3 regions of the Mesorhizobium sp. USDA 4132 genome follow, and region 2 is predicted to be linked to each of the others. Evidence: predicted binding sites of a transcription regulator. Region 2 holds the regulator's gene; each other region holds the start of a gene.
What was found. Region 2 encodes PhoB, which activates phosphate uptake and scavenging genes when phosphate is short. Its sites were predicted from a motif close to TGTCATNNANCTGTCAT; they were not measured.
Positions count from the first base shown of each region.

Region 1: the regulator PhoB is predicted to act here: its motif matches at 3,546-3,562, upstream of ACZ9IU_RS13045 (BtaA family protein).
Region 3: the regulator PhoB is predicted to act here: its motif matches at 7,022-7,038, upstream of ACZ9IU_RS00875 (alkaline phosphatase).

Region 1 is NZ_JBWCCP010000001.1:2,534,186-2,543,974, forward strand. It holds gene ACZ9IU_RS13025 (pyrophosphate--fructose-6-phosphate 1-phosphotransferase) at 1-151, shown strand, start outside; gene ACZ9IU_RS13030 (LysE family translocator) at 202-837, shown strand; gene ACZ9IU_RS13035 (lytic transglycosylase domain-containing protein) at 940-2,052, shown strand; gene ACZ9IU_RS13040 (serine hydrolase domain-containing protein) at 2,092-3,444, opposite strand; gene ACZ9IU_RS13045 (BtaA family protein) at 3,611-4,858, shown strand; gene ACZ9IU_RS13050 (class I SAM-dependent methyltransferase) at 4,870-5,526, shown strand; gene ACZ9IU_RS13055 (glycoside hydrolase family 25 protein) at 5,674-6,459, shown strand; gene ACZ9IU_RS13060 (lytic murein transglycosylase) at 6,600-7,802, shown strand; gene ACZ9IU_RS13065 (DMT family transporter) at 7,887-8,816, shown strand; gene metF (methylenetetrahydrofolate reductase [NAD(P)H]) at 9,234-9,789, opposite strand, start outside.
Region 2 is NZ_JBWCCP010000001.1:587,577-597,365, reverse strand. It holds gene ACZ9IU_RS03035 (tannase/feruloyl esterase family alpha/beta hydrolase) at 1-1,275, shown strand, start outside; gene ACZ9IU_RS03030 (Hsp33 family molecular chaperone) at 1,314-2,303, opposite strand; gene argF (ornithine carbamoyltransferase) at 2,517-3,434, opposite strand; gene ACZ9IU_RS03020 (aspartate aminotransferase family protein) at 3,489-4,685, opposite strand; gene ACZ9IU_RS03015 (GcrA family cell cycle regulator) at 5,094-5,630, shown strand; gene ACZ9IU_RS03010 (PACE efflux transporter) at 5,820-6,257, shown strand; gene phoB (phosphate regulon transcriptional regulator PhoB) at 6,267-6,950, opposite strand; gene phoU (phosphate signaling complex protein PhoU) at 6,972-7,685, opposite strand; gene pstB (phosphate ABC transporter ATP-binding protein PstB) at 7,731-8,546, opposite strand; gene pstA (phosphate ABC transporter permease PstA) at 8,560-9,789, opposite strand, start outside.
Region 3 is NZ_JBWCCP010000001.1:188,032-197,820, reverse strand. It holds gene exbB (tonB-system energizer ExbB) at 1-154, shown strand, start outside; gene exbD (TonB system transport protein ExbD) at 156-662, shown strand; gene tolA (cell envelope integrity protein TolA) at 659-1,639, shown strand; gene ACZ9IU_RS00895 (Ldh family oxidoreductase) at 1,691-2,680, shown strand; gene ACZ9IU_RS00890 (ABC transporter permease) at 2,677-3,978, opposite strand; gene ACZ9IU_RS00885 (ABC transporter ATP-binding protein) at 3,975-4,664, opposite strand; gene ACZ9IU_RS00880 (hypothetical protein) at 4,667-5,134, opposite strand; gene ACZ9IU_RS00875 (alkaline phosphatase) at 5,216-6,967, opposite strand; gene ACZ9IU_RS00870 (ribonuclease D) at 7,452-8,075, shown strand; gene ACZ9IU_RS00865 (DUF817 domain-containing protein) at 8,091-8,951, shown strand; gene ACZ9IU_RS00860 (hypothetical protein) at 9,055-9,789, shown strand, end outside.

The sequences.
Region 1 (9,789 bases), 1.9 Mb from region 2:
TTCCGGCGTCACCGGCCACGACGAGGATCAGGGTGGAAAACTGCGCACGATCGAATTTCCCAGAATCAAGGGTGGAAAACATTTCGATCTGACGGCAAAATGGTTCGGCGAAGTGATGGACCATATCGGCCAGCCCTTCGAAACGGCTTGAGACAAGAAAATTAGCGGGCGCCGCTCAACGGGCGTCCGGGAGGAAATGGAATGACGGCTGACATCTGGCTCGCTTTTGCTGCGACCGCGATATTTCTCGCCCTCCTTCCAAGCCCCCTTGCTTGTCTCACCGCCAGCTTCTCGCTCCAGCGCGGTCGCCGCACGGCGATCGCCACGGTTCCGGGACTTGCCGTCGGAATGTCGGCCGCCCTGATCGTGGCAATGATCCCCATGGCCCTGGTCGCCGTCTATCTGCCGAAGCTCGTCGACGTAATCTCCTGGGCGGGGCTGGGCTACCTGATGCTCTATGTGCTCTGGTCCTACCAGGACCCGCGAATCTCCGGCCCCATCGCCGACAATGACAATCTTCCCGAGTGTCGGGCGGCGCGAATCTTTGGATGCCTGTTCGGCAAATCCGCCTTCCAGGCGCGTTATGCCATCGTTCTTGCAGCCGTGCTCACACAGTTCGTCGATCCCGACCGGTCGCTCCTGCCCCAGCTTCTCGAAATGCAGGCGACCTTCCTTGTTTGCGCAGCACTTGGAGCCGGAATTCACGTGCTTTTTCCGCGCCGCGTGCTCGCCCGCAGACGGCGCCCCGCCAACCTCAATGCCGCCTCGCGCAAACCCCAGACGCGCTTCATTTCACGGCGTGCGGTGACCGCCGGTTATCGCCGGATCGCCGCTTGACGCTCGCCGTCTTGCCGGACGTCGCCCAATAGGTTAATGGAAATGCTCTTTTGGTGGCGTTTGGGCGGACTGGGGTAACCATTTTTTCATGAAAGCGACCCAATGGCGATAATCCGATTCCTCGGCCGCGGGACGGTTGTGGCGTGCGCCGTTTCTTCGGCTCTCACCGGATGTTCGAGCGTCGAACGCGAGCAAAAGCTTGCATCGACGCAGTCGGTTGCCCCGATCAACGGCCAGGCGACAGGACCTGTTCAGACAGCTTCCGCGGATGGCCAGACGACGACGCATAAAGCCGATCTGCCGGTCTACGGGCCGGTTCAGGTTGCAGGCCAGACGATCCCTCCGGGCGTCCAGCTTGCCTCCACCGTCCAGGTAGCCGACACCCAGCCGACCGTGGCACTCGCCAAGACCGCAAGACTTCCCGTTCCGACGCCTGCAGCCGTCGATGCGATGTCCGTTCAGTCGGCCGCGATGGCAGCGCCCACCATGGCCCCGCTCGTCGCTTTTGCACCGGCGCCCGGACCGGCGATGATGCCGCCGCCCGTGGCCCGCACCACCTCGACTATCCTCGCGTCCGCCCAGCCGGCGAGCCTTGCAATGCCAAAGGGCAGCCGCCTCGTGTCGCCGCCGATCGCGCCTGCCGTCACCGAAGGCCGGATCCAGCCGGCCGCAGCCTCGGCAATCGCGCTCGACGAACCCGAACTTACGCCTGATATGGTCGCACTGCAGACCGTCGTCCCGATCCCTCGCCCGGACACTGCGACGCTTGCCTATGCAGCGCAGCCGAGAGCGATCGCCGCATTGTCCGCCATGGAATTCCCGCCGGCTCCGGGCGAGCCTATGCCGACCACGGCGTCCGATGCGCCGCCGGAATTGAGCAAGCTCATCAAGCGTTATGCCGGCATGTATGGCGTGCCGGAATCGCTGGTGCACCGCGTCGTGCATCGGGAAAGCAAATACGATCCCAAGGCCTATCACAAGAACGGCTATTGGGGCCTCATGCAGATCAAGTATTCGACCGCCAAGTCGATGGGTTACGAGGGCCCGCCGGCCGGCCTGCTCGATGCCGAAACCAACCTCAAATACGCGATCAAGTATCTGCGCGGCGCCTGGCTGGTTGCCGACAACAAAAACGACAATGCCATCAAGCTTTATGCGCGCGGTTATTATTATGACGCCAAGCGCAAGGACATGCTGGACGTCCTGGAGAAGTAAGCTGCCTGAAAAATGTTTGGTCAGAACGCTTGCGGCGCCTCAGGGCGCCGTTGTTGTTTTCACCACCTCGGCGACAAGCCGTGTCGGGTCATAACGGTTCCAGCTCGGCGTCAGCCCAAGCCTCACCACCACCAGATCGAGCGACGGGATGACCGTGATGGTCTGCCCATCATGCCCCTGGATGAAAAAGGCATCCGCCGGCATGTCCGGATTGTTCTTGCCCGGCAGCCAGGTCTGCATCTTCGAATAACGGCCGTTCGACGTGGCGTTGGCCTGGTGCATCAGCGCGACAAAACCGTCCGGCAGGATCCGCCTGCCGTTCCAGACGCCGTCTCGCGCAAGCAGCAGCCCCATCCGGGCCCAGTCCCGCGCCGTCGCATACATATAGGAACTGCCGACGAGAGTGCCGGCCGCGTCCGCCTCCATCACTGCGCTTGTCATCCCGAGCGGACCAAACAGGGCGGTGCGGGGATAGGCGAGCGCCGCGGTCCCGTCGCCGACCTTTTCCATCCAGATTCTTGAGAGCAGCACGGCGGTGCCGGAGGAATAGCTGAACCGCGAACCGGGATCGGCCTCGAGCGGCTGGTCCGCGGCAAAACTTGCCATGTCCGGCTCGAGATAGAGCATGCGCGTCACATCCGCGACCGCACCGTAATCCTCGTTGAAGGCGAGCCCGCTTTCCATGGCGGCGAGGTCCGCAATCCGGATATCGCTGCGCTGGTTGCCCCGCCATTGGGGAAACAGTCCCTTGTCGTCCAGCGAGAGCTTTCCGTCGCGGATCAGCGTGCCGAGGATCGCGGCGTTGACGGTCTTGGTCATCGACCAGCCAAGCAGCGGCGTGTCCTTCGAAAAACCGGTCGAATAGGTCTCGGCGACGATCCGCCCCTGCTTGACCACCACCACCGCCCGCATGCCAGGTCCGACAAGATTCGCATCTGAGAGGAGCCGCACAACCGACGGATCGGGTTCCACTTTTCCGCCTTCCGGCCAAAGCGCGGACGGATCGGCTGACGTAACGGCAGGCATTGGAATACTGACAGCTGGCGCGGCTGCGCCGTCAGGCGTGACGGTGCAGCCGAGCCCTTCGCGATAGACCGCGTCATTACCGGCGAAAATGCCAAGCAGTGCCGCATGAACCCGCTTTTCCGTTCGGTCGACGGAAACCCGCATCAATCTCAGAAGCGGATGACCGGGAGCCTGGACATCGACCGCCAGAACCTCGTCGCTGTCGCGACCGGCAAGGAAGACGTTCGAGCAGACCATCTTGGCCGAATAGCCGCTGCCGACCCTCAGCAGTTCCGGAGGCGAGGTATAGAGCCAGATCCCGAGCCCGATCAGGCCGGCGAAGATGACGCCGATAAGGATTTTCAAAGACCGGATCAAGAACCGCATGCCTGCCTCCCATTGGACGGCCGCATGCAATCAGGATTCTCAGGTCCAAGGAAGAGGCGATCGGCCGCGCCCGGGCCTATTGCGGGACTGGACACAGGCCTCGTCATCAATCTGTAGCATGACGGGTTTACACGCCCTGAAACTCTGAACAAGGCGGGACTCGACCATGGCGGATATTGCACAGGAAGCCGGTTTTCGGAAAAACCAGAAGCTGAAGGACGCACTTCTGCAGCATAAAGCGCTGTCTCGGCAGGGTTTTTCAGAAAGGCTTTTCGGCCTCCTGTTCTCCGGTCTCGTCTATCCGCAGATCTGGGAAGACCCGGAAGTCGACATGACCGCCATGGAGCTTTCCGACCAGCATTCGATCGTCACCATCGGCTCCGGCGGCTGCAACATGCTCGCCTATCTCTCTCGCTCGCCGAAGAAAATCGATGTCGTCGATTTGAACCCGCATCACGTCGCGCTGAACCGCCTGAAGCTCGCCGCCTTCCGCCACCTGCCCGGCCACGGTGATGTCGTTCGCCATTTCGGCATGGACGGGATCCGCACCAACAGCAAGAGCTACGACACCTTCATCGCCCCCAATCTCGATGCAGCAACCCGCGCCTATTGGGACAAGCGCTCGATCGCCGGCCGCCGCCGGATCGAGGTGTTCGACCGCAATATCTACAAGACCGGCCTGCTCGGCCGTTTCATCGGCGCCGGCCATCTGATCGCCCGCCTGCACGGCATCAATCTGACCGAAATGGCCAATGCCAAGTCGCTGCGCGAACAGCGCCAGTTCTTCGACGACCGCATCGCTCCGCTGTTCGACAGGCCGCTGATCCGCTGGATCACCAGCCGCAAGAGCTCGCTGTTCGGCCTCGGCATTCCGCCGCAGCAATATGACGAGCTGGCGAGCCTCGCTTCCGACGGCTCGATCGCACCGGTACTGCGCCAGCGCCTCGAAAAACTCGCCTGCCACTTTCCGCTGCGCGACAACTATTTCGCCTGGCAGGCCTTCGCCCGCCGTTATCCGAAGCCCGAGGAAGGCACGCTGCCGACCTATCTCAAGGCCGAGAACTACCGCGCCATCCGCGATAACGCCGAGCGGGTGACAGTTCATCACGCGAGCTTCACCGAACTGCTGGCCCAGAAGGCCGCCGGCTCGGTCGATCGTTACATCCTGCTCGACGCGCAGGATTGGATGAATGACGAGCAATTGAACGACCTCTGGTCGGAAATCAGCCGCACAGCCGCCCCCGGCGCCCGCGTGATCTTCCGCACCGCCGCCGAAAAGAGCGTGCTCGACGGTCGCCTCTCGCCGGCCCTCCTCGATCAGTGGTCCTATCTGGAAGAGCGCTCCAGCGAGCTCAACCTCGAGGATCGCTCGGCGATCTACGGCGGTTTCCACATCTACGTGAAAAAAGCCTGATGGCGACGGATATGGCGAACAGCCCCTTGTCCAATGGCCACGCCGAACGCATGGACCGGATGTACCGGTATCAGCGCCATATCTACGACATCACCCGCAAATATTACCTCTTCGGCCGCGACCGGGCGATTGCGGGATTGAATGTTCCGCCGAATGCCTCGCTCCTCGAAGTCGGCTGCGGCACCGGCCGTAACCTCGCCCTCGCTCATAGGCACTACCCGGCGGCAAAGCTTTACGGCCTCGATATCTCCGCCGAGATGCTGGAAAGCGCCCGGGCCAACTTCCGCGGCAAGCCGGTCACCCCGGAATTTCGGGTCACCGATGCGACAAGTTTCAAAGCGGAGGAATTCGGCACGACCGGCTTCGACCGCATCCTGATCTCCTACGCGTTATCGATGATTCCCGATTGGGAAAAGGCGGTCGAAGCCTCGCTTGCGGCGCTTTCGCCGCATGGTTCGCTGCACATCGTCGACTTCGGCCAACAGGAACGGCTGCCGGGCTGGTTCGGGCGGTTTTTGAAGGCGTGGCTCATGCGTTTCCACGTCACGCCGCGGCCGAACCTGCACGACGTGCTCGAAAGCAAGCTTGCCGACGCTGACGCCGATATGATCTTCGAGGAAATCGGCGGGGGCTACGCGTGGCACGCCGTCATCCGCCGCCGGCGCTGAATCCCGGCGCTTCCTGACGTTTGAAGCTGGAATTCCTCTTGCCCTAACTGATTTTTTACGACGTTATGGTGAATATGGAGTTCACGCCTCCCTGTTTCGCGTCGAACGGGGCAAGAGGCTTCCACATCGACACCACACGGGATGTTCATGCCTCGGCTCCTTCTGGCCCTCCTTGCGACCGCGTTCCTTGCCACGGGATGCACATCCTCAAGCTATGACCTGATGGAAACGTCATCGGTCAAGAAAATGCGGTTCAAGGACAGCGACCCGCAGGATTTCGGCAAGAACCACCCAGGCCTGCACGAGATCCACGGCATCGACGTCTCCAAGTGGAACGGTACGGATATCGACTGGCCGGCCGTGAAGAAGGCTGGAATAGCCTTCGTCTTCATCAAGGCGACCGAAGGCAGGGATCGCATCGATCCGACCTTCGAGCTGAACTGGCGAGGTGCCGCGTCGGCCGGCATTCCTTACGCTCCCTACCATTTCTATTATTTCTGCTCGACGGCCGACGAACAGGCCGATTGGTTCATCAACAATGTGCCCAAGGATGCGGTAAAGCTGCCGCCGGTCCTCGATATGGAATGGAACCAGGCTTCGCCGACCTGCAAGACCCGTCCCGATCCCGAAACAGTGCGTGCATCGATGCAGCGCTTCATGGACCGTCTCGAGGCCTATTACGGCAAGCGTCCGATCATCTATACGTCGGTGGATTTCCACCGGGACAATCTGGTCGGCGCCTTCAGCAACTATCATTTCTGGCTCCGCGCCGTGGCGCAGCATCCCACCAAGATCTACCCGGATCGCCGCTGGGCCTTCTGGCAGTATACTTCGACAGGCATCGTTCCGGGCATCAAGGGTGAGATGGATATCAACGTCTTTGCGGGCACGTCCAAGAACTGGCATAACTGGATTGCGGCGGTGAACAAGTAACTCCGTTCGCAGGGCGAACAGGTGTCTGGCAATGTGTGAGCAGTTGCGATAAAAACTGCGCCACCAGAGCTGTCGCCCATGTTTCGGTCACAAAATTTTCCGAGATCAGGCGGCGCTTACTCAGATTCTAGGAACGCCGAATGTCCGCTCGCTTTGCCCGCCGCCTCGCCCTCGCCTCCGTCATCACCAGCTGCCTCGCCTCCACCGCTCTCGCCCAGACCCCGGCTCCCGCCTGCGGCGGCGATCTCGGCGCCTTCCTGAACAGCGTCAAGGCGGAAGCCATTTCCAAGGGCGCATCGGCAAGTGCGGCGGATGAAGCACTCGCCGGCGCGCAGATCGACCAGAAGGTCTTGTCTCGCGACCGGGCCCAGGGTGTCTTCCGACAGACCTTCATTGAATTCTCGCAGCGCACCGTCAGCCAGGCCCGCCTCGATATCGGCCGCCAGAAGATCAAGCAGTATGCGGACGTCTTTGCCCGCGCCGAAAAGGAATTCGGCGTGCCGCCAGGCGTGATTACCGCCTTCTGGGCCATGGAGACCGATTTCGGCGCCGTCCAGGGCGATTTCAACACCCGCAACGCCCTGGTGACGCTTTCGCACGACTGCCGCCGTCCGGAACTTTTTCGCCCGCAGCTGATCGCCCTGATCGAGATGGTCCAGCACGGCGATCTCAATCCTTCCACCAACACGGGTGCATGGGCCGGCGAGATCGGCCAGGTGCAGATGCTTCCCAAGGATATCGTCGCGCACGGCGTCGACGGTGACGGCGATGGCCATGTCAACGTCAAGACCAGTTCTCCGGACGCCATCCTGACAGCCGCCAAGTTCATCCAGAGCATGGGCTTCAAACCCGGCCAGCCCTGGATGCAGGAAGTGACGCTGCCCGAGAACCTGCCTTGGGACAAGTCCGGCCTCGGCAACGAAATCCCGGCAAGCGAATGGTTCAAGCTGGGCGTCGTCCCGCGCGACGGCGTAACCAATTTCGGCAACCTGCCCGCAGCCCTCATCCTGCCGCAGGGCCGCAAGGGACCGACCTTCCTCACCTATCCGAACTTCAACATCTATCTGGAATGGAACCAGTCGTTCATCTACACGACTTCGGCCGCCTATTTCGCAACCCGGCTTTCCGGCGCTCCGACCTATCAGAAGGGCACGCCGGACCAGGGTCTCGACGATACCGGCATGAAGGCGCTGCAGACCAAGCTCGAAGCGCTCGGCCACGATATCGGCAAGGTCGACGGCATCCTCGGATCGGGTACGCGCCAGGCCGTCCAGAAGGAACAGGCACGCCTCGGCCTGCCGGCCGACGGCTGGCCGACCCAGGGCCTGCTCTCCGCGCTCTGAAATTCAATCGCCACCCGGCGAAAACGGGTGGCGACTCGTGGATCATCGGGATATCCCTTCGCCTTGACCGCGAGGAGATTTCGCATGACAACCGCCGCCATTTCGAAACCCGGCGCCGTGGCATGGGCGCTGATCCTGCTGCTCGGGCTGATCTGGGGCGGGTCCTTCTTCTTCGCGCGCGTAGCGGTCTTGGAAGTTCCGCCCTTCACGCTCGTTTTCCTGCGCCTGTTTCTGGCGGCGCTGGCGCTCCATATCTACCTGCACGGTCGCTTCGAGCTCTATGCGACGCTTCACACCCATTGGCGCTCGTTTCTGGTGATGGGCTTTATCAACAACGCCCTGCCCCACACGCTGATCTTCTTCGGCCAGACCGAGATCGGCGCCGGGCTTGCCTCGATCCTCAACGCGACAACGCCGATCTGGACCGTTCTTATCGCCAATCGCTGGACCACTGACGAGAAACTGACACCCGCAAAAATCGCCGGCTGCCTGACGGGATTTGCCGGTACGGCCGTGCTCATCGGTCCCGGCGTCACGGCGGCCGCCTCCGTGCCGTTCTGGGCGCTAATCTTGCCTATCCTTGCGGCAATCTCCTACGGCGTGGCCGGTACCTACGGAAAACGTTTCCGCGGCCTGCCGGCACCTGTCAGCGCCACCGGACAGCTTACGGCCTCCAGCCTGATCATGCTGCCCGTGTCGCTCTTCGCCGACCAGCCCTGGGTACTGCCCGCCCCGTCGACGCACGCCGTTCTTGCGATTCTTGCCCTGGCGCTCCTGTCGACCGCCTTCGCCTATCTTCTCTATTTTCGCATTCTCGCGCTGGCGGGTGCAACGAACGCGTCTCTGGTCACACTCGTCGTGCCTCCGAGCGCTATCCTTCTCGGCGCGCTTTTCCTCGGCGAAAGGTTGGAGGCGACCGACCTGATCGGCATGCTGCTGATCGGCTTCGGCCTCGTTCTGCTCGATGGAAGGCTTCTTCGCAGACGCAGCAATGTGGCATCGAGAGCGCCGTAACGGGGCGAAACCATCACGGAATATGTCAGAAGTTAACAGCCGTACACGGCTTTTTAACTTTGCGGAAATTAAGATTAACGGATGGTTTATTAATAAAAATCAGTGACTTGCACGATCCTTTCCGGCGTAAGGCGAATAGGCGCACGGCACTGCAGCATCGAAAGACGCTTCCCAACCGGCACAAAACCGACATAAAGTCTGCCCGTCAACGCAAGGAGGCAGACATGGGACGTACATACTCTCTCAATGTCTTGGTAGTCGGTGCAGCGTTTGTGTTTGTGGCATCCATGCTCTTCATTTGAGCGCCACCAGTTCCACTACCAGTTCAAAATATCGCATCCACGACCGTTTGATAATCAGCACTTCCGGTGAAAACGCATGCTCCTTTCGTAGGAGCATGCGTTTTTTTCAATGCGCTCAGGCAGCGGCAATACGCGGCGTGCGTATCTGCCGGCGGCCGAGCCGGTGCAGGACGGCGGATACGAGCGGTGCGCGGTTCATCGTGTAGATGTGGAAGTCGCCAAGTCCGCGGCGGATCAGGTCTTCGATCTGTTCGGCCGCGATATCGGCGGCGACCTTGGCGCGATCCTCGGGCTTGTCGTCCAGCCCTTCGAAACGAGCATCCAGGAAGGACGGAACCGAGGAACCGCAGCGGCCGGCGAAACGCTTGAGCTGGGTCAGGTTCTGGATCGGCATGATGCCCGGCACGATCGGGATCGAGATGCCGGCGGCGCGCACCTTTTCGAGGTAACGTTCAAAAACGTCGTTGTCGAAGAAGAACTGGGTCAGTGCCCGGGCAGCGCCGACATCCGCCTTGCGCTTCAGCATTTCGATGTCTGCGGCAAGATCGGTGCTTTCCGGATGTTTCTCGGGATAGGCGGAGACGGAAATGTCGAAGCCGCCGAGCTCGGTCAATCCGCGCACCAGGTCTGCCGCATTGGCATAACCCTCCGGATGCGGACGATACTCGGTG
Region 2 (9,789 bases):
CGGCTCTACATGTTCGGCAATGGCGGGTATGCCGGCGAAGACCTTGCCGCGGCGTCGCGGATCACCACCCGCAATGCCGCACTTACGAAAGGCTTTCTCACCGTCCAGCAGAATACCGGCCATGATGCGGTCACCTATAAGCTCGGGGATTTTGCACAGGACCTCGGCCTCTTGATCGACTACGGATCACGAGCCGTGCATGTGACGGTCGACACGGCCAAGGCGATCGCCGCACGCTATTATGACCGGCATCCCTCCTTCTCCTATTGGGACGGCTGCTCGACCGGCGGACGCCAGGGGCTGATGGCGGCGCAACGCTATCCGGGCGATTTCGATGGCATTCTCGCTGGAGCGCCGGTCCTCGATCTCACCAATACGCAGATCTGGGGCGTCTGGAATGCGCGAGCGCTCCTCAAGGCGCCGATCAGCCGCGCCCAGCTTCCGGTGCTCGCCAAGGCGGTTATGGACAAATGCGATGCGATCGACGGTGCCAAGGATGGGCTGATCGCCGATCCGCGCCAATGCAATTTCGATCCGGCCAAGGACCTGAAGACCTGCGAGGCCGGCGGTTCGGACTGCTTCACGCCTGCGCAGGTGGACACGCTGAAGGCGCTGGCGGGCGGTGTGAAGATCAAGGGAGAGACGATTTTCCCCGGCGTGCAGTTCGGCACCGAGGGTGTCGATCCGAGCGGGGTCAGCGGCTGGGACATGTGGATGGTGTCCGAACAGGGACCAAGCCGGCAGCTGGCCTATGGCGAGACCTTCGTCAAGAACATGGCGATGCTGCCCGCCTCCGGAAAGGCGATCGACTGGAAAACCTTCGACTTCGATGCCGAATATCCGAAGATCGGCGCGATCCGAGAGATCGTCGACGCGACCAATCCCGACCTCAGCGAGTTCCAAAAACGCGGCGGGCGGATGATCACCTATTTCGGCTGGTCGGATCCGGCGCTGAACCCGATGATGGGCGTGAACTATTATGAAGCCGTCCGCAAGCAGATGGGTGCCGATCGGACCGCGGAATTCTACCGGCTGTTCATGGTGCCCGGCATGTTCCATTGCACCGCGGGCTACGGCACCGATGTCTTCGACGCCTTCACGCCGCTGATGGACTGGGTGGAAAACGGCAAAGCGCCGACGGTGATCCAGGCAAGCCAGATCAAAGATGGCAAACAGGCGATGACCCGGCCGCTCTGCCCCTACCCGCAATCGGCCAAATACTCCGGCAACGGCGATGTGAAGGATGGAGCGAACTTCGAATGCAAGATGCCCTGAAACGAAAGCGGCGGGAGGAAACTCCCGCCGTCTGATTTTCAGGCTGCAGCGAATTCATCCGCCTTGTAGCGATAGGTGGTCGAGCAGAACTCGCAGGTGACGGCGATCTCGCCGTCTTCCTCGCTTGCCTCAATCTCCTCGGCGGAAAAACCCGAGAGGACGCCCTTGATCTTGTCGCGCGAACAGCTGCAGCGGTCGAACACCGGGTGCGGCGCGTAAACCCGGACGCCGCGCTCGTGGAAAAGGCGGAACAGCAGACGCTCGATCGCAACCCGCGGGTCGGTCAGCTCGTCGGTGTCGATCGTTTCCACCAGGGTGCGGGCTTCGGCCCAGGAATCGTCCTCGGTGAATTCGAAATCGCGCTCATCGCCGTCGCCGCCATGCAGGTCCGGCTGCCGCATGCGCTCGGGTGCCTGCGGCAGGAACTGCGCGACCAGACCGCCTGCTCGCCAGTTGTGACGCGGCTTACCATCGGCATCGCGATCGAAGAGCTCGGCAACGCCGAGGCGCACCCTGGTCGGGATCTGCTCCGACTGGCGGAAATAGACGCCGGCGATCTCCTCCAGCGATGAGCCGTCCATCGGCACGATGCCTTGATAAGGCTGCATGCCGCGGCCCTGGTCGATGGTGAAGGCAAGTACGCCGTGCCCCAAGAGGTCCGCAGATGACGTTTTGCCTTCTTCAACGGCGGCCGCCAAGGCTTCCTCGTCATAGCGGGCATAGGCGCGAAGACTGTCGGGCGTCGAGAAATCCGCGACCAGCAGATCGACGGGACCGTCGCCCTTGGTCTGCACCGTGAACTTGCCGTCGAATTTCAACGATGTCCCGAGCAGGGCCGTCAGGACGATCGCCTCGGCAAGCAGCCGCGCGACCGGGCCTGGATATTCGTGGCGGCTAAGGATGGAGTTGAGCAGCGGCCCGAGCTGGACCGCCCGGCCACGCACGTCGAGACCGTCCACCTGGAAGGGAACGACCCGGTCATCTCCGGCAAAGTCGAGTTCATTGAGTTCCACAGTCGCTTCCGCCATGTCTTCACTCCTTCGCGCCGACCCAAAAACCTTTACACAAGCGCCAGCCCGAGCGGAACCGCTGGCCGGAGGAAAAGACGTCGACGATGTGTGTTGGAACGCCAGTCCATAGGACGGCGTATTGTTGAAAACCGACAGATGGGGGATTGCGGGGCGGAAATCAAGGTTCGATCGCCGCCGCTCTCCGCATCCGCACCGTCCGGGACATTGCGTTCAGACCGCGCCGAAGCACCAGGCGAGAATGGATTTCTGTGCGTGCAGGCGGTTCTCAGCCTCGTCGAAGACCACCGATTGCGGGCCGTCGATGACCTCGTCGGTGACTTCCTCGCCGCGATGAGCCGGCAGGCAGTGCATGAACAGCGCCTCCTTGTCGGCCCGCTTCATCAGGTCGGCATTGACCTGGAAGGGCTGGAAGACGTTGTGGCCGCGCGCCTTGTGCTCCTGGTTCATCGAGACCCAGGTGTCGGTGACGACGCAATCGGCGCCGGCGACCGCCTTTTCGGCATCATGGCAAAGCATGATGTTGCCACCGTTGTTGCGCGCCCAGTTGAGAAACTTGTCGGCAGGTTCCGACCCCATCGGCACCGCCATGTTCATGCGATAGCCGAAACGGGCAGCACCTTCGACGAAGGAATGCAGCACGTTATTGCCGTCGCCGGTCCAGGCAACCGTCTTGCCGGCGATCGGCCCGCGATGCTCTTCGAAAGTCATGATGTCCGCCATGATCTGGCAGGGATGCGTGTCGTCGGTCAGGGCATTGATGACCGGTACGGTCGCGTGTTCGGCAAGCTCCAGCATACGGGCGTGATCCGTGGTGCGGATCATGATGGCGTCGACGTAACGCGACAGAACCTTGGCGGTGTCACCGATCGTCTCGGCGCGACCGAGCTGCATTTCGGTACCCGACAGGAACAGCGTCTCGCCGCCGAGCTGGCGCATGCCGACATCGAAGGATACGCGGGTGCGGGTGGAAGGTTTTTCAAAGATCATCGCCAGCATCTTGCCGGCTAGCGGCTTTTCCGCCGTGCCGGCCTTGGTAGCCTGCTTGCGGGTCTTCGCGTCGTCGAGAATGCTGCGCAGATCAGCCGGGGAAACGGCGGAAAGATCGAGGAAATGCTTGGGAGATGCCATGTGATGTTCCCTGTGACGCGGGAAACCTACAACGGCATCCCCCTTTTTGCCCGCTCAGGCCGATTTCTTCATTTCCGAGGCGGAGAGCTTTTCCGCCGCTTTCTCGATGCGGGAGAGACCCTCGCGGGCTTCCTCCGCTGTGACTGTGAGCGGTGGCAGGAGACGCACCACGTTGTCACCGGCCGGAACGGCCAGCATGTGTTCACCCCGCATGGCAGCAACCAGGTCGCCCGCCGGCACCTTTGCCTTCACGCCGAGCAGCAGGCCTTCGCCGCGGATATCCTCGATGACGTTGGGGAAGCGATCCTTGAGGCTGGCGAGCCCCTGCCGCAAGACCAACGTGACGTCGCGGACATTTTCCAGGAAGCCATCCCCCAGGATCACGTCGAGCACGGCATTGCCGACCGCCATGGCCAGAGGGTTGCCGCCGTAGGTGGTGCCGTGGGTGCCGGCTGTCATACCGGACGCAGCTTCCGCCGTGGCAAGGCAGGCCCCGAGCGGGAACCCGCCGCCGATGCCCTTGGCGAGCGCCATGATGTCGGGCGAAACGCCCGTCCATTCATAGGCGAACAGTTTGCCGGTGCGGCCGACGCCGGTCTGGACCTCGTCGAAGATCAACAGCAGGCCGTTGTCGTCGCAGATCTGCCGCAGCGCAGCCAAGAATTCCTTTGGAACCGGCCGGATGCCGCCCTCGCCCTGGATCGGCTCGATGAGGATCGCCGCGGTCGCATCGGTGATCGCAGCCTTCAAAGCGTCCATATCGCCGAACGGCACCTGATCGAAGCCTTCGACCTTGGGGCCGAAACCTTCGAGATATTTCGCCTGGCCGCCCGCAGCGATGGTCGCCAACGTGCGGCCATGGAAGGCGCCCTCGAAGGTGACGATGTGGAAGCGTTCCGGATGGCCCTTCACGAACTGGTAGCGGCGCGCGGTCTTGATGGCGCATTCGAGCGCCTCCGCACCGGAATTGGTGAAAAACACCTTATCCGCGAAAGAGTTGTCGGCGAGGCGGCGCGACAGCGTCTCCTGGCCGGGCTGCTCGAAGAGGTTGGACGTGTGCCAGACCTTGTCGGCCTGCGCCTTCAGCGCGCCGACGAGATGCGGGTGGCCATAACCGAGCGAATTGACGGCGATGCCCGCGCCGAAGTCGAGATATCGCTCTCCACTTTCCGTCACAAGCCATACGCCCTCGCCGCGTTCAAAACGCAGCGGAGCCCGGGCAAACGTGTCGAAAAGCGCGGCTTCAGCCATGGCGACATCACTCCTCTAGGCAGTCAAAAAAGGCCGACAAAACCGGCCAGAAAAACCAAAAATGCCGCCCACTGGGCGGCGGGGGCACTATCGGGGTTTAGGCCGTCAATGTCAACAAAGCTCGGTGTTTTAGGCGCGTTACGACCGGAAACCGACAGGCGCTGGCTTCTGTGACAAAAAAGACTCTCCATCACAGCAAGTTGGGGAAAACCACGAAATCGAATCCCGCAGATTCCTCCGACTCTTGCCACGGAGTCAGCCTCACACTAGGTTAAAGATCAATTACTAGACTGCATGCGGCGGAACTAGTCACCTCAAGCATAGATATAGTGGGTGCTGTGAAATGATTTTCACAGTAAAGGTGGACGGATTCTGCATGCCAGCGGCGTTCAAAGGCGGAGAACGGGCATGAACTGGACAGACGAGCGTGTCGAGAAGCTCAAAAGATTGTGGTCGGAGGGCCTGAGTGCCAGCCAGATTGCTGCACAACTGGGAGGCGTAAGCCGCAATGCCGTGATCGGCAAGGTGCATCGCCTCTGCCTGCCGGGCCGGGCGAAAGCCGGCGGCACGGTTGCGACCGGTCGCGCATCGGCTGCCAAGCGGACGACATCGGCGCCGCGGGCTCCGAACTATGCGTCGCGCGTCACGACCCGGACCGTTACCCGCGCCGTCGGCGCGACGATGGTCAAGGAAGAGATCGAGATCGAACCCTACCAGGAGATGGAATACCGTCCGGCCTCCAACGTGGTCGTGCCGATCTCCCGTCGCCTTGCATTGACGGAACTCACCGAGCGCACCTGCAAGTGGCCGGTCGGCGACCCGCTTAAGGAAGACTTCCACTTCTGCGGCTGTGAATCCCCGGATGCATCGCCCTATTGCGGTTATCACGCAAAGCTCGCCTACCAGCCGGTCAACGAGCGCCGCAAGGTTGCCGCACGGGTCTGAGCGGCGGCGCGACACGAGGGCAAAAATCGAAGGCGGGCTCAAGGCCCGCTTTTTTGTTGTGCATGGCAGATATGCCGGCCGAGCCTTGCTCCGGATCGGCATTGCGCCTATCTGAAAGACAGCGAGGACGACCTCCCCCATTCGGGCAGAAACTCCGGGACGGCCCGGAAAGCATCCCAGGAGGTCATCATGCGCTCGACACGCGACCGTATCCGCCATGCCATCAGCTTCGAACTGATCGGGCTCGCTCTCATCACACCACTCGGCTCCTTCGCCTTCGGCATGCCGGCCGCCGATATCGGCGTGGTCGGCATCGGCAGCGCGACGATCGCCACTGGCTGGAACTATCTGTACAATCTCGGCTTCGACCACCTGATGCAGCGCTTTACCGGCGGCACGCAGAAAAACACCGCCATACGCGTGGCGCATGCGGTGCTGTTCGAACTTGGACTGCTGATCGCGCTTCTGCCGCTGATCGCCTGGTATCTCGGCATCAGCCTCGCCCATGCGCTGACGATGGACGTGTCGTTCGCGGTCTTCTACGTGGTCTATGCCTTCTTCTTCAACTGGGCCTACGACAGGATCTTTCCGTTGCCGGAATGGCAGCGGCAGACCGAGGCGGCTTAAAGCCGCCTCTCAGGATTCCATTGAATAACCCGCGCCGCGGACGGTGCGGATGACATCCTGCATATTGGAGAAGTTGAGCGCCTTCCTGAGACGCCCGACATGCACGTCGACGGTGCGCTCGTCGACATAGATGTCGTGACCCCAGACGCCGTCCAGAAGCTGCGACCGCGAAAAGACGCGGCCGGGCGACGCCATCAGGAATTCCAGCAGGCGGAATTCGGTCGGGCCCAGGCGCACTTCGCGGCTCTTGCGGTGAACGCGATGAGTTTCCCGGTCGAGTTCGATATCGCCGCAACGGAGCACGCTGGAGAGCACTTCGGGACGGGCGCGGCGAAGCATCGCCTTGACGCGGGCCATCAGTTCAGGCGTCGAGAAGGGCTTCACGACATAGTCGTCGGCGCCGGTGGCGAGGCCGCGAACACGTTCGCTCTCCTCGCCGCGGGCCGTCAGCATGATGATCGGCAAGCGCTCCGTTTCCGGGCGCATGCGCAGCCGGCGGCAGAGTTCGATGCCGGAAACGCCGGGCAGCATCCAGTCCAGGATCAGGAGGTCCGGTACCCGCTCCTGAAGCCGAATTTCGGCTTCGTCGCCCCGCAAAACGGTATCGACCTCATAACCCTCGGCTTCCAGATTGTAACGAAGAAGCACGCTCAGCGCTTCTTCGTCTTCTACGACAGCAATTTTCGGCAGCATTCTTGGTCTGCTCCGTCAGTTCTATTCGGTGATCGCGCCGAGCGTGTTCGACGAGTCGTCCTTCGGACGATCGCCTTCCGGCTGGGCACCGGTCGTCATGTAGTAGATGGTCTCGGCGATGTTGGTGGCGTGGTCGCCGATGCGCTCGATGTTCTTGGCGCAGAACAGCAGATGCGTGCAGGTGGTGATGTTGCGCGGATCCTCCATCATGTAGGTGAGGAGCTCGCGGAACAGCGAGGTGTACATCGCGTCGATTTCCTCGTCGCGGCTGCGGATCGCCTCGGCCTTCTCCGCCGAACGCGTCGAATAGACGTCGAGGACGTCCTTGAGCTGCACGAGGGCGAGATCGGAGAGATGCTCCAGGCCGCGAGCGAGCTTGCGTGGCACGCCGGTGCCCTGAACCGCGATGACGCGCTTGGCGGTGTTCTTGCCAAGGTCGCCGACGCGCTCCAGATCAGAGGCGATGCGCAGCGAACCGACGATCTCGCGAAGGTCGGCCGCAACCGGCTGGCGGCGGGCGATCGTGATGATCGCCTTGTCGCCGATCTCGCGCTCGGCGTGATCGAGGATCACGTCGTCGGAGATGACCTTCTGGGCGAGTGCGGCGTCGGAATTGACCAGCGCGCGCACGGCGTCCGAGCACATCTGCTCGGCGAGGCCGCCCATTTCGGAGATACGGCGGCTCAGGTATTTCAGTTCGTCGTCATAAGCCGACAGGATATGGGTCGATGCCATCTTCTAGTCCTCAAAATTGATTTTCAGGCGGCACAGTCGGCTGGGTCAGCCGAAACGGCCCATGATGTAATCCTGGGTGCGCTGGTCGTCGGGATTGGTGAACATCTTGTCGGTGTCGTTCTCCTCGACGAGCTGGCCGAGATGGAACATGGCGGTGCGCTGCGAGACGCGGGCAGCCTGCTGCATCGAGTGCGTCACGATGACGATCGTGTAGTTGGCACGAAGTTCATGGATGAGCTCTTCTACCTTGGCGGTCGCGATCGGATCGAGAGCCGAGCATGGTTCGTCCATGAGGATGACTTCGGGCGACACGGCGATCGCGCGGGCGATGCACAGACGCTGCTGCTGACCGCCGGAGAGACCGGTGCCGGATTCATGCAGGCGATCCTTGACTTCGGTCCAGAGGCCGGCGCGCTGCAGGCTCGCCTCGACGATCTGATCCATGTCGGCCTTGTTCTTGGAAAGGCCGTGGATGCGCGGACCGTAGGAAATGTTCTCGTAGATGGTCTTCGGGAACGGATTCGGCTTCTGGAAAACCATGCCGACGCGGGCGCGAAGTTCCACGACGTCGATGTTATTGTCGTAGATATCGTCCGTGTCGAGGGTGATCTTGCCGGTGACGCGGCAATTCTCGATCGTGTCGTTCATGCGGTTGAGGCAGCGCAGGAAGGTGGACTTGCCGCAACCGGAAGGACCGATGAGAGCCGTCACAGTGTTTTCGCGGACGTTGAGGTTCACGTCGAAAAGCGCACGCTTTTCGCCGTAATAAACCGAAACGTCCTTACCGATCATCTTGTGGGAAGCATCGCTCATCTTCTGGTCCAGCGCCTTTTCTACTGCCGATTCTGACATCATATTCATTGTCATACTCCTTCTACCAGCGCCGCTCGAAGCGACGCCGCAAGAGAATTGCGCCAACATTCATTAGGATGAGAAACAGGAGCAGGATGATGATTGCTCCCGAGGTACGCTCGACGAACGCGCGCTCAGCTTCGTTCGCCCACATGTAGATCTGGACCGGTAGCGCCGTCGACGGGTCGAGCGGCGTGGTCGGATAGTTGGCGACGAAGGCCACCATGCCGATCAGGAGCAGCGGTGCGGTTTCGCCAAGGGCATGGGCGAGGCCGATGATGGTGCCGGTCAGGATGCCCGGCATGGCAAGCGGCAAGACATGGTGGAAGATCGTCTGCATCTTCGAGGCGCCGAGCCCGAGGGCGGCAGCACGGATCGATGGCGGCACTGCCTTCAGTGCCGCGCGGGTCGCGATGATGATCGTCGGCAGCGTCATGAGGGTGAGCACCAGACCACCAACGAAGGAGGCCGAGCGCGGCAGGCCCATGAAGTTGACGAACACCGCCAGACCTAGCAGACCGTAGACGATCGAGGGAACGGCCGCGAGATTGTTGATGTTCACCTCGATCAGATCGGTGAACTTGTTCTTCGGGGCAAATTCCTCGAGATAGATCGAAGCGGCGACGCCGATCGGTAGCGCCAGGACAAGCACGATCAGCATCATGTAGAACGAGCCGATGAGCGCGACGCCGACACCGGCTGCTTCCGGACGGCTCGATGCGCCGTTGACGAAAATGCCGCCGTTGAAGTGCTTGGCAAGGGCTCCGCTGTCAGAGAGCTGCTTCATCCAGCCGAGCTGCTGGTCGTTGATCTTGCGGTTTTCCTGGCTGACGTCGAGGTCGATCTGGCCCTTGTAGGCCGAGTCGATATCGCCGGAAGCAAGCAGTCTTACCGTCTGCGTCGTGCCGATGATCGCCGGATTGGCGATGACCAGGTCACGCAGCTGAACGCGGACACCATCCGACAGCATCTGGCCGACCGCGCGGGCCGCGACACGGTCATCGACGCTGACGTTAAGCAGCTTGGCGAGAGCATTGCGGGCGACGACCGGATAGTTGGCCGTCATCAGCTTCTGCGGATTGGTGGCACGTTCGTTCTGCGGGTCGATGATCTGCTGCGAGAACTCGACCGGCATGGTGATCATGGTCTGCTGGAAGGCGGTGTAACCCTTGGAGACCACCGACCACAGGAGAAGCATCAGGAAGATGATGCCGAAGGAAAGCGCGGCGATGCCATAGGCACGGAAGCGACG
Region 3 (9,789 bases), 400 kb from region 2:
CTACAACGTCTTCGCCCGTTCGATCACCGGCTATCGGCAGCTGCTGGCGGATGCCGCGGCGGGTGTGGAACGGCTGGTGAGCCGCGACCTCGATTTCCGCAAGGTTCCTCCGGGCAGCCGCAAGGCGCCGGTCTCGCTGGTGGCAGGAGGCTGACATGGCCGGCGGCATCCGCGAACAGCACGGCGACGAGCTTTCCGAAAACCACGAGATCAACGTGACGCCTTTCATCGACGTCATGCTGGTGCTGCTGATCATCTTCATGGTGGCGGCGCCGCTGGCGACCGTCGACGTCAATGTCGACCTTCCCGCCTCGACCGCAAAGCCCGCCGAACGACCGGAAGAGCCGCTCTACCTGACGGTCAAGGAAGACCTGAGCCTCAATATCGGCAATGACGCGGTGGCGCGCGAGCAGCTTGCCGCGACCCTCGACCGGGTAACCGAGGGCAAGAAGGACACCCGCGTGTTTCTGCGCGCGGACAAGGCGGTCGACTACGGCCAGTTCATGGAGGTCATGAACCTGCTGCGCGATTCCGGCTACCTCAAGATCGCGCTGGTCGGGCTTGAAACGCTCCCGGCACCGGCCGCCCCAGCCGCGATGTCGCCCGCTGGAAACGCTCCTGCGGCCGCACCCGCCGTACCGGCGACCGGAGGCAATCCATGAGCCTCGTCGTCTCGCAGACAGGTCCGGGCGGACGCGTCGGCGAGCTGGCGCTGTGGGGCGCTGCCGGACTGCTGATGCTGACGGTGCATTTCGGCGCCGCGGCCTATCTGATGCGCGAACAACCGGAGGTGCCCGCCGACAACGCACCGCCGGCAGCGATCATGATCGAGCTTGCGCCAGAGCCGGAAGCCGCCAATCCCGAGGAAGAGCAGATCTCTCCTGACATGCAGGAGCAGGAACAGGTGATGAGCGAGCAGGCGGAGCCTGTCGAGGAACCGCAGCCGGAGCCCGTTGAGCAGCCGAGACCCGAACCGACGCCCGAGCCCGTTGCAGAACCTGTCGAGCAGCCGGTCGAACCACCGCTGCAGGAAGTCGCCGAGCCGGTCGAGCCTGAACCGGTGCAGCCGCCCGTGGCGGAGCCACCACCGGAGCCGATCGAGGAGATCAAGCCGGTCGAGGAACAGATGACGGCGGCGCTCGAAAATGTCGAAGTGCCGTTGCCGGTAGTGCGGCCCCTGCCGCCGGTCGCGGAAAAGCCGCCGGAACAGCCGAAAAAGCCGGAGGCCAAAAAGGAACCGGTGAAGAAGGTCCAGAAGCCGAAGCAACAGCAGCAGCAGCAGGCCCGTCCGGACATGGCCGAGGCAAAGATCCAGGCAAAGCAATCGGACCGCACGGCCGCCAGCCAGAATTCCACCAGCTTATTTTCGTTGTCGGTTTCGCCGCAGCAGTGGATGACGCGCGTGAGAACGAAGATTGCTCGCTACGCCCGCAAATGCCCCGGCAACGGAACCGGCATCGTTACGGTCCGCTTCAGCTTCGACGGCAGCGGCAACATCGGCAATGTCTCGGTCGCTGGGTCGTCGGGCAACGCGTCTATCGACGACTATGTCGCATCGGCTGTCCGACGTGCTTCGCCCATCCCTGCGCCGCCTTCCGGTGTTGCAAGTTCACTCAGCCAGCCGGTAAAGTGCGAATAACCGCCTGATTTCCTCGCGGCGTTCGTCCCCGAACCAATCTGGATCTCCAGCATGCACATCACTCTCCCAGAAGCCGAAACGCTTGTTCAGAGCGTTTTCGAAGCCAATGGCGTTCTTGCCGATACCGCCCGATCCGTCGCCCATGCGCTCGTGCATGCGGAAGCTGCCGGACAGTACGGTCATGGCCTGCGCCGCGTTCCCGCCTATATCGGCCAAGCTCGCTCCGGCAAGGTCAACGGCAAGGCGAGACCCGTCGCCACCCGGCCGCGTCCGGCGGCGCTCGTCGTCGATGCGGCGCTCGGTTACGCCTACCCGGCCTTCGATATCGCAGTCGCCGAGCTTCCGAAAATCGCGCGGGAACAAGGCATCGCGCTCGGTGCCATCCATCGCTCTCACCATGCGGGCGTCATGGCGCTGACCGTCGAGCGGTTTGCCGAGCAAGGCCTTGTGGCGCTGATGTTTGCCAATGCGCCGGCCTCGATGGCCGCCTGGGGCGGCAGGAAGCGGCTGTTCGGCACCAACCCGATCGCCTTTGCGACGCCGGTTGCCGGCGAGGATCCGCTGGTCATCGATCTCGCGCTTTCGACCGTCGCCGCTGGCAAGATCATGGCGGCACGCCAGAAGGGCGAGAGCATTCCGGAAGGCTGGGCCTTCGATGCCAACGGCAAGCCCACCACCGATCCGCACGCGGCCCACAAGGGCCTGATGGCGCCCTCGGGCGGCGCCAAGGGTGCGGCGCTGGCGCTGATGGTGGAGGTCCTGTCGGCCGGCCTGACCGGATCTAACTTCTCCTACGAGGCAAGCTCGTTCATGGACGAGAAGGGTCCGCCGCCCTCGGTCGGTCAGACGCTGATTGTCATCGATCCTTCCGCAAGCACCGCCTCGGCTGCCGAGCGGATCGCCGAACTTGCCCACGAGATGGCCTCCGAAGAGGGCGTTCGCCTGCCCGGCCGGCGCGGCCAGAACGCACGCCGGAAGGCGATCGAGCAGGGGCTCGATGTCGAGGACGAGGTGATTTCGGCGATTGGCGCGCTGACCTAGGCCCGCAGCGCTGCCGCCGGCGACTGGCGGTAGGCGAGAACGGCCGGCACGGCGGACAGAACCGCCGATGCGGTAAGCAGGATCAGCGCCATGCGCAGGTCCTCGCCGACAAAGCCGACCGGCAGGATGATGCCGCTCTTGACGGTGAAGGCGTTGGCGATCAGCCGGGCAGCGGCGAGGCCGGTCAGGAAGCCGAGGCCGATGCCGAGCGCGACCAGCAGGAAGAGCTCGAACCAGACGATTGCGAAAACCGACAGCCGCGGCGCGCCAAAAGCCCGCAGCGCACCAATCTGGCGCCGACGCTGGCCGATATGGGTGATGGTGACCAGGACCAAGGCTGCCGCCACCAAGCCCTGCGATCCGGCGGCCACGGCGCTCAGCACCATCTTGGCATCACCGAGCGTCGCATAGAGGCTGGTCAGCACCTCGCCCGGGAAAACCGCGAGCGTATTGCCGTTGCGGTATTCCTGGCGGAGCTTGTAGGCATCGGCAATCGTCTTCGGCTTTACGAGGACCGCCGGAAGACCGGGGGCATCGGCGGCGAAATTCTCGTCGATCGCCGCATCCGCATCGATGGACCCGTGATGATCGTGATCCTCGTCGGCATGCTCATCCGCAGCGGCCGCGGCCTGCGTTACCTGTGCTGCTCCGCCTTCGTGATGCTCTTCGTCCTCGTGCTCGTGCTCATGATCGTGGCCGAGGCCGTGGACGTGCCAGACCGCCTGGATCGGCACCAGAATGGCTCGATCCCAAGGCGTCCCCGTCGGCGGCAGCTTGCCGGTGACGTGGTATACGACGCCCGCATGGGTCTCGCCGCCCATCGCCGCCGTGCCGTGCATGGGCTTGATTTCGGCCCCGACCGGCAGCTTCACTGCCGCCCCGACCACCGCCTCGCCCTCTTTCTCGAACATGCGGCCTGCGGCGAAACCGGAAACGGTGCTGCCGATCAGCGCGCGGGTCGTCCCGACCAAAGGGTAGCCGGCGAAGGAATCGCCGAACCCGACCGGCGCCACCCAGGCGACACGCGGATCCTTCGAGAGTTTTGCCAGCACCTCGCCCGGCATCAGCGGCAGCGGCGCCGGCTGCAGGAAGATCGAAGAGAGCACGAGCTGGGTTTCGCTGCCGGCCGCGCCGATCACCAGATCGAACTTGTCGGCGGCGCGGGCGCTGCCGAGCCGCAGGGCGCGCTCTTGCAGCGTGACGGTGACGCCGAGGGCGGTGGCGAGCGCAACCAGCAGCACAACCACCACAGCGCCAAGCCAGAGGCGGCGCAGATCAGCGGCGATGAAGCGGATCATGCCGCGACCTCTTCGCGAAAACTGTCGGAAATGATACGGCCGGCGCCAAGCGTGATGCGGCGATCGAGCCGGTCGATCAGGCGCTGATCATGGGAAACGACAATCAGAGTGCTTCCGGTTTCGCCGGACATATCCAGAAGCAGCCGGCCGACCGTCTCGCCAGCCTCCACGTCAAGGCTGGCGGTCGGTTCGTCGGCAACGATCACGCCCGGCTTGCGTAACACCGCACGAGCGATCGCCACACGCTGCATCTCGCCGCGTGACATGGTCTCTATCTTCTGGCCCGGACGGGAAAGGCCTACGCTTTTGAGGAGGTCGTGGGCACGGACGATCAACGCCGCATCGGCGACACGGGCCAGCCGCGCCGGCAGAAGCACGTTCTCGACCGCCGAGAGGCCGGGAAAAAGATGGAGATCCTGCATCACGAGGCCGACATGTTCTGCCCGCCAGCGGTCGCGCGCGGTCTCGGAAAGCCGGGCGACATCCTCGCCGCTCCAGACGACCTTTCCGGAGGTGGGGCGCTCAAGCCCGGTGATCACGTTGATGAACGTGCTCTTGCCGGACCCTGAACCGCCGGTGACGGCAACGCGCTCGCCGGCGGCGATCGTCAGAAAATCGACCAGCAAAACCGGGCTGTTCAGCCCGGGGAACGACATGGCCAGATTGTCTATGCGCAAGGAAAGCATGTTCACGCGCCCTGATATGCCGCGTCGCGGATCCTCAGGAGGCTGACAAATCCGGTATCTGGATCTCTCCAGGAGCCGACCTCAAGCGTGCCGCGCACCTCGATCGTTTCGTTCGCCTGGGTGAATGTCTGCTTGCGGTGGAGGTAGATGACGACGATATTGTCCGGCCAGTCCGCATCTGAGGAGCAGAAGGGGCAAAGCGCCATCGGCACTTCGGTCAGCACGAAGAAAGCCGCTTCCGCTTTCAGCGGCGGCGCCATGAACCCGCGGATCGCCACTTCGCGGCCCGCCAGCTTCTTCACCTTGTCGGAAAATTCCAGGCCGAGAACGCTGTACCTGCCATAGAGTTCGTTAAAACCGAGGTCATCGGCAGCGGCGGCGGAACGGGCTGCCGCAAGCAGCGGAGCTGCGGCGGCGGCCAGGCCGAGCACGGAGCGGCGGCTGAAACCCTTTGAAAAGAGCTTTTCCATGAAACCCTCCTGAAACGCTATTCCCGGCCGCGTTTCGGCCGGGAGCGTTGTTCTACCACGGGTGCGGCGGGGCGTCAGACCTTAGTTGGTCTGCTTGGTGCCGAGCGCGAAAGTATCGGCGAGCACCTTGTAGATGTCGCTTTCTTCCATATAGCCCTTGAAGCCTTCCGAACCGGGGCCGGACGACTGCAGGACGACGTCGTCGACGGAGTGAACGCCGCTGTCGCTGCTCTTCGGGAGATTGCCCTGAACGAAGACCGCGCCAGGCACGTTCTTGTATTGCTCATTGGCAACGTATTCCTTCTTCTCGTTCTGGATCGCCGGAACGAACGGGCCATCCATTTTCGGGCGGAAGGTTTCGTAGTGGTCCGGGCCGTTGGTGGCGGCAAGGAACAGCCGGCGCGAAACGTCGATCTTGTCCGGATAACCGTCGCCGTTTTCGTCCTTGTAGTTGGGGAAGCCGGCTTCGGCATAAGTGCCGACCTTTTCGCGCATCTCGGTGCCCGGCTTGTCGTCGTCAACCGTGCCGATGATCGAAACGCCATGGGTGTGGTCGCCGGTGACAACGATCAGCGTGTCGGGATGGGTCTTCTGGAATTCGCGGGCAACCGCGATCGCTTGGTCGAATTCGATGGTTTCGATGACGGCACGGTCCCAGTCGAGCGGATGGGACATCTTGTCGATCGAGGATCCTTCGACCATCAGGAAGAAACCATCCTGATCCTTGGAAAGACGATCGAGGGCGACCTTGGTCATGGCGACCAGACCCGGCTGGTTCGGATACTTTTCGACGGTTCCCTTCTTCAGGAATTCGCGGTCAAGCGTGACGTCCATGTTGCCAGGATGGAAGAGGCCGAGCAGCAACCCATTGGCGTTTGCGCCGGCTGCAAGTTCGTTCTTGTCGGTGGCCAGCGTGTAGCCGGCATCCTTGAAGAGCTTGACATAATCCTTGTCGTCCTTGCGCTTCGAGCCGGCAGTCGCCTGCGGCAGGAAATACGCAGAACCGCCGCCGAGCACCACGTCCGGCTTGACGCCTAGCAGCATGCCGACGACATCGGCCTTGTCGTTGCGGTTACGGGTGTGGGAGACGACGGCGGCAGGCGTCGCGTCCTCGATTTCGGAGGTGGCGACGATACCGATCGACTTGCCGGTCTGGCGGCGAAGTGCTTCAGCAATCGTTTCGACCTTGGGGTCGTCCAGCGAGTCCGGCGTGCGGTCGGCATAAACGCCGATCGCGTTCACGGCGGTCTTGTGACCGGTCATGTAGGCCGACATCGTGTTGGCCGAGTCGGTGTCGACGGCGTTGGTCGCCGAGGTGCCGACGAAGGCCATGTGATCGAGGTCGTCCATGGCGAGACGGCCGTTGGCCTTGCCTTCGGTCATGCCCTTGGACATGATGCGGGCAGCTGTGCGATGCGCGACCGAAAGGCCATCGCCGAGCATGAAGATGATATTCTTGGCCTTCGGGGCAGAACCCGTGCCGTAGACATTCCAGGTGACGGTCTTGGTCTCGGAACCGGCCGAAATCTCGACCTTGTAATCGCCGGCGGTGGCGATGGTCAGGCCGCGCAGGATGACGGCAGAACCGAGGATCTTGTCCTTGTTCTTTTCTTCCGCAACGAACTGGACTTCCTTGCCGAGAACAGTCTTGTAATCCTGGCCATTGACGGTGATCTTGACATCTTCCGGCTTAACGACGGAGTTGAACTCGACCTTGAAATCGAAGGGGGAGCCGCTGAGGATCGTGGCGCGATCCAGCGGATAAACGGTGGCAGCCTGGGCGGCGCCGGCCAGCGCGGTCGAAACGACCAGAGCGGCAAAAATCTTGCGCATAGTAACCTCACGAAAAGTTCAAAGGGAAGGCGAGGTTTCGTATATCGGCGGTGCGTGACACCTACGTGACGCCAATCACAGATCGCGGCACCTCGGCTGTCGTAAGGCAAAAACAATGTTTTGAAGGAAATCCTGCTCCAGAAACGGGAAAAGCCTGGCGCGGGAGGAGGGTGCGCCAGGCTTTAAACTTGATCGACAACTGGGAGGAGGAGGATGTTGTCGATCCGTATCAGGCAACACTGGGAGGAGGAGTGCGTCGCCCGATGGCCAAACATATAGGCTAATCGTTTAAGCAGGCCAAGCCACTTGGTTGCAATGCAGCAATGCGTTAGGCGCAAGGCTGAGCAAATGCCCGCGCAGAATTCGATCGCTCATTGAAACACATATATGAGCGCAAGCGGTGCGGCCTTCCCAAGATCACCATATCCCTGGCCGAAAACGTGGTTTATAGCGAATCTTTGCAGACAGGCAGACGGAGACGGACATGGCAGAGATCAGGTATCATGAAAGCGATATTCCGGCAGTCGCTGCAGCCCGGTATACCGGGGCGATCGCCATCGATACGGAAACGCTCGGCCTCGTGCCGCGCCGCGACCGGCTGTGCGTCGTACAGCTTTCGCCGGGCGACGGTTCGGCAGACGTGATCCGCATCGCGGCCGGGCAGAGCGAGGCTCCCAATCTCGTCGCCATGCTCGCCGATCCGTCGCGCCAGAAGATCTTCCATTACGGCCGCTTCGACATCGCCGTGCTCTTCCATACGTTCGGCGTGACCACGACGCCGGTGTTCTGCACCAAGATCGCCTCGCGGCTGACCCGCACCTACACGGACCGGCACGGGCTCAAGGACAATCTCAAGGAAATGCTCGACGTCGACGTTTCCAAGGCGCAGCAGCAATCCGACTGGGCAGCCGAGGTGCTTTCGCCGGCGCAACTCGAATATGCGGCCTCCGACGTGCTCCACCTGCATGCGCTGCGCGACAAGCTGACCTACCGCCTCGTGCGCGACAAGCGCGCCGAACTGGCCCAGGCCTGTTTCGAATTCCTGCCGACGCGGGCGAAGCTGGACCTGCTGGGCTGGGAAGAGGCCGATATCTTCGCCCATAGCTGATGGGCTGACCGGCGGATGGATCAAGGCTATCGCGAACGACCGGCGGCACACGAGACCGGGCCTTATCTAGAGCCGCTGCGAATTGTTATTCGCAGCGCACTGGCACCGCTTCCGTGGTGGCTTTCAGAATTCATCCTGTTCGGCCTGAAACAGGCCTGGGCCTGCCTGTTCGCGGCGATGATGCTGGCGCTGCTGCTCATCACCAAAGTCATCTGGCAACCGGGTTGGCCGGTCCATCGCTACGATTTCCTGTTCCTCGCCGCCCTGACGGTCCAGATCTTGTTCCTGCGCTTCAAGATGGAAAGCTGGGAGGAAGCCCGGGTCATCCTCGTCTACCACGTCACGGGAACCGTGATGGAGATATTCAAGGTCCATATGGGGTCATGGGCCTATCCGGAAACGTCGCTTCTCCAGATCGGCGGCGTGCCGTTGTTTTCCGGCTTCATGTATGCGGCAGTCGGCTCCTTCATGGCCCGCACGATCCGCATCTTCGACATGCGCTTCAGCCATTATCCGCCAATTTGGCAGACAGGGCTTCTGGCGATCGCCATTTATGCCAATTTCTTCAGCCATCATTTTCTGCCGGACATCCGCTATCTTCTGTTTGCGGCGACCGTGATCGTGTTCCGGCGGGTGAACATCCATTTCACCACCGACAGGACGACTTTGCGGATGCCGCTGGTGCTTGCCGCGTTTCTTTCCTCGGCCTTCCTCTGGCTTGCGGAGAATATCGGAACGCTGACGGGCACCTGGATCTATCCGACACAGAAGACCTGGCACATAGTATCCTTCGGCAAGCTTGGATCCTGGTATCTGCTTCTCTACGTGAGTTTTGTGCTGGTGACGCTGGTGGTGAAGCCGCGGCCGCCCGAATAGATAAAGGGTGACATAAGTTCTAGCCACCCGGTAACGTCTCGTTAACCCTTCAAATCTAGTTTTGCTTGGCGGTGTACCTTTCGACGAGACCGGATTTCGGGCCATGTTGCTTCCTACCCAGCAGACTTTTGGGCTTGCCGCGACCAACATGATGCGGTCGATGCTCGACAGTATCGAGGAACAGCGAAAGAAAGACGAAGAACAGCGGACCGGCAAGAAGAGCGATCCGATTGTCGAAGCCCGGATCAGCGCCAGCGAAGACGCCCGGCGCGCGCGCGACAAGATCACCTCCGCGCTTTTCGGCGTCAACAAAACCGACCCCAACGAATTGAAGATCGAGCTCGTCGACCGCCTGGCGACCAAGCTCGGCATCGATACCGACGAAGCGCGCTCCTCCTACAAGCTCGGGAAAGCGCTGGAAGATGCGCTGAAGGAGATGATGCCGGACGAGGTCGGCAAACTCGCCGAAGACCTCGGCCTCGACGACATCGGCATCTCCATGGACACGCTGCTGGCGGCGATCAAGAACCCCTACGGCGACGACAACCAGCGCTTGATGGACGGCCTCAACCGCAAGGCCAATGGCGGCAAGCTCGACACGGAAGTCGAGCGCGTCGTGCAGCGGCTCGAAGACGTCGCCGATCCGAAGACGCTCGAAGAACTGAAGCTCGGTCCGCAGGGCTACGATCCGACCCGTGTCGAAGATGCCGGAACCCGCGCCGAACGCCAGGCCGACATCCAGGCGGCGGAGGCCGGCAAGAAGCTTGAGGACGTTCAGAAGGTTCAGGACGTCATCGAGAAGACGAATGACAAGGCGACAGCTGCGCCGGCTGCCGAT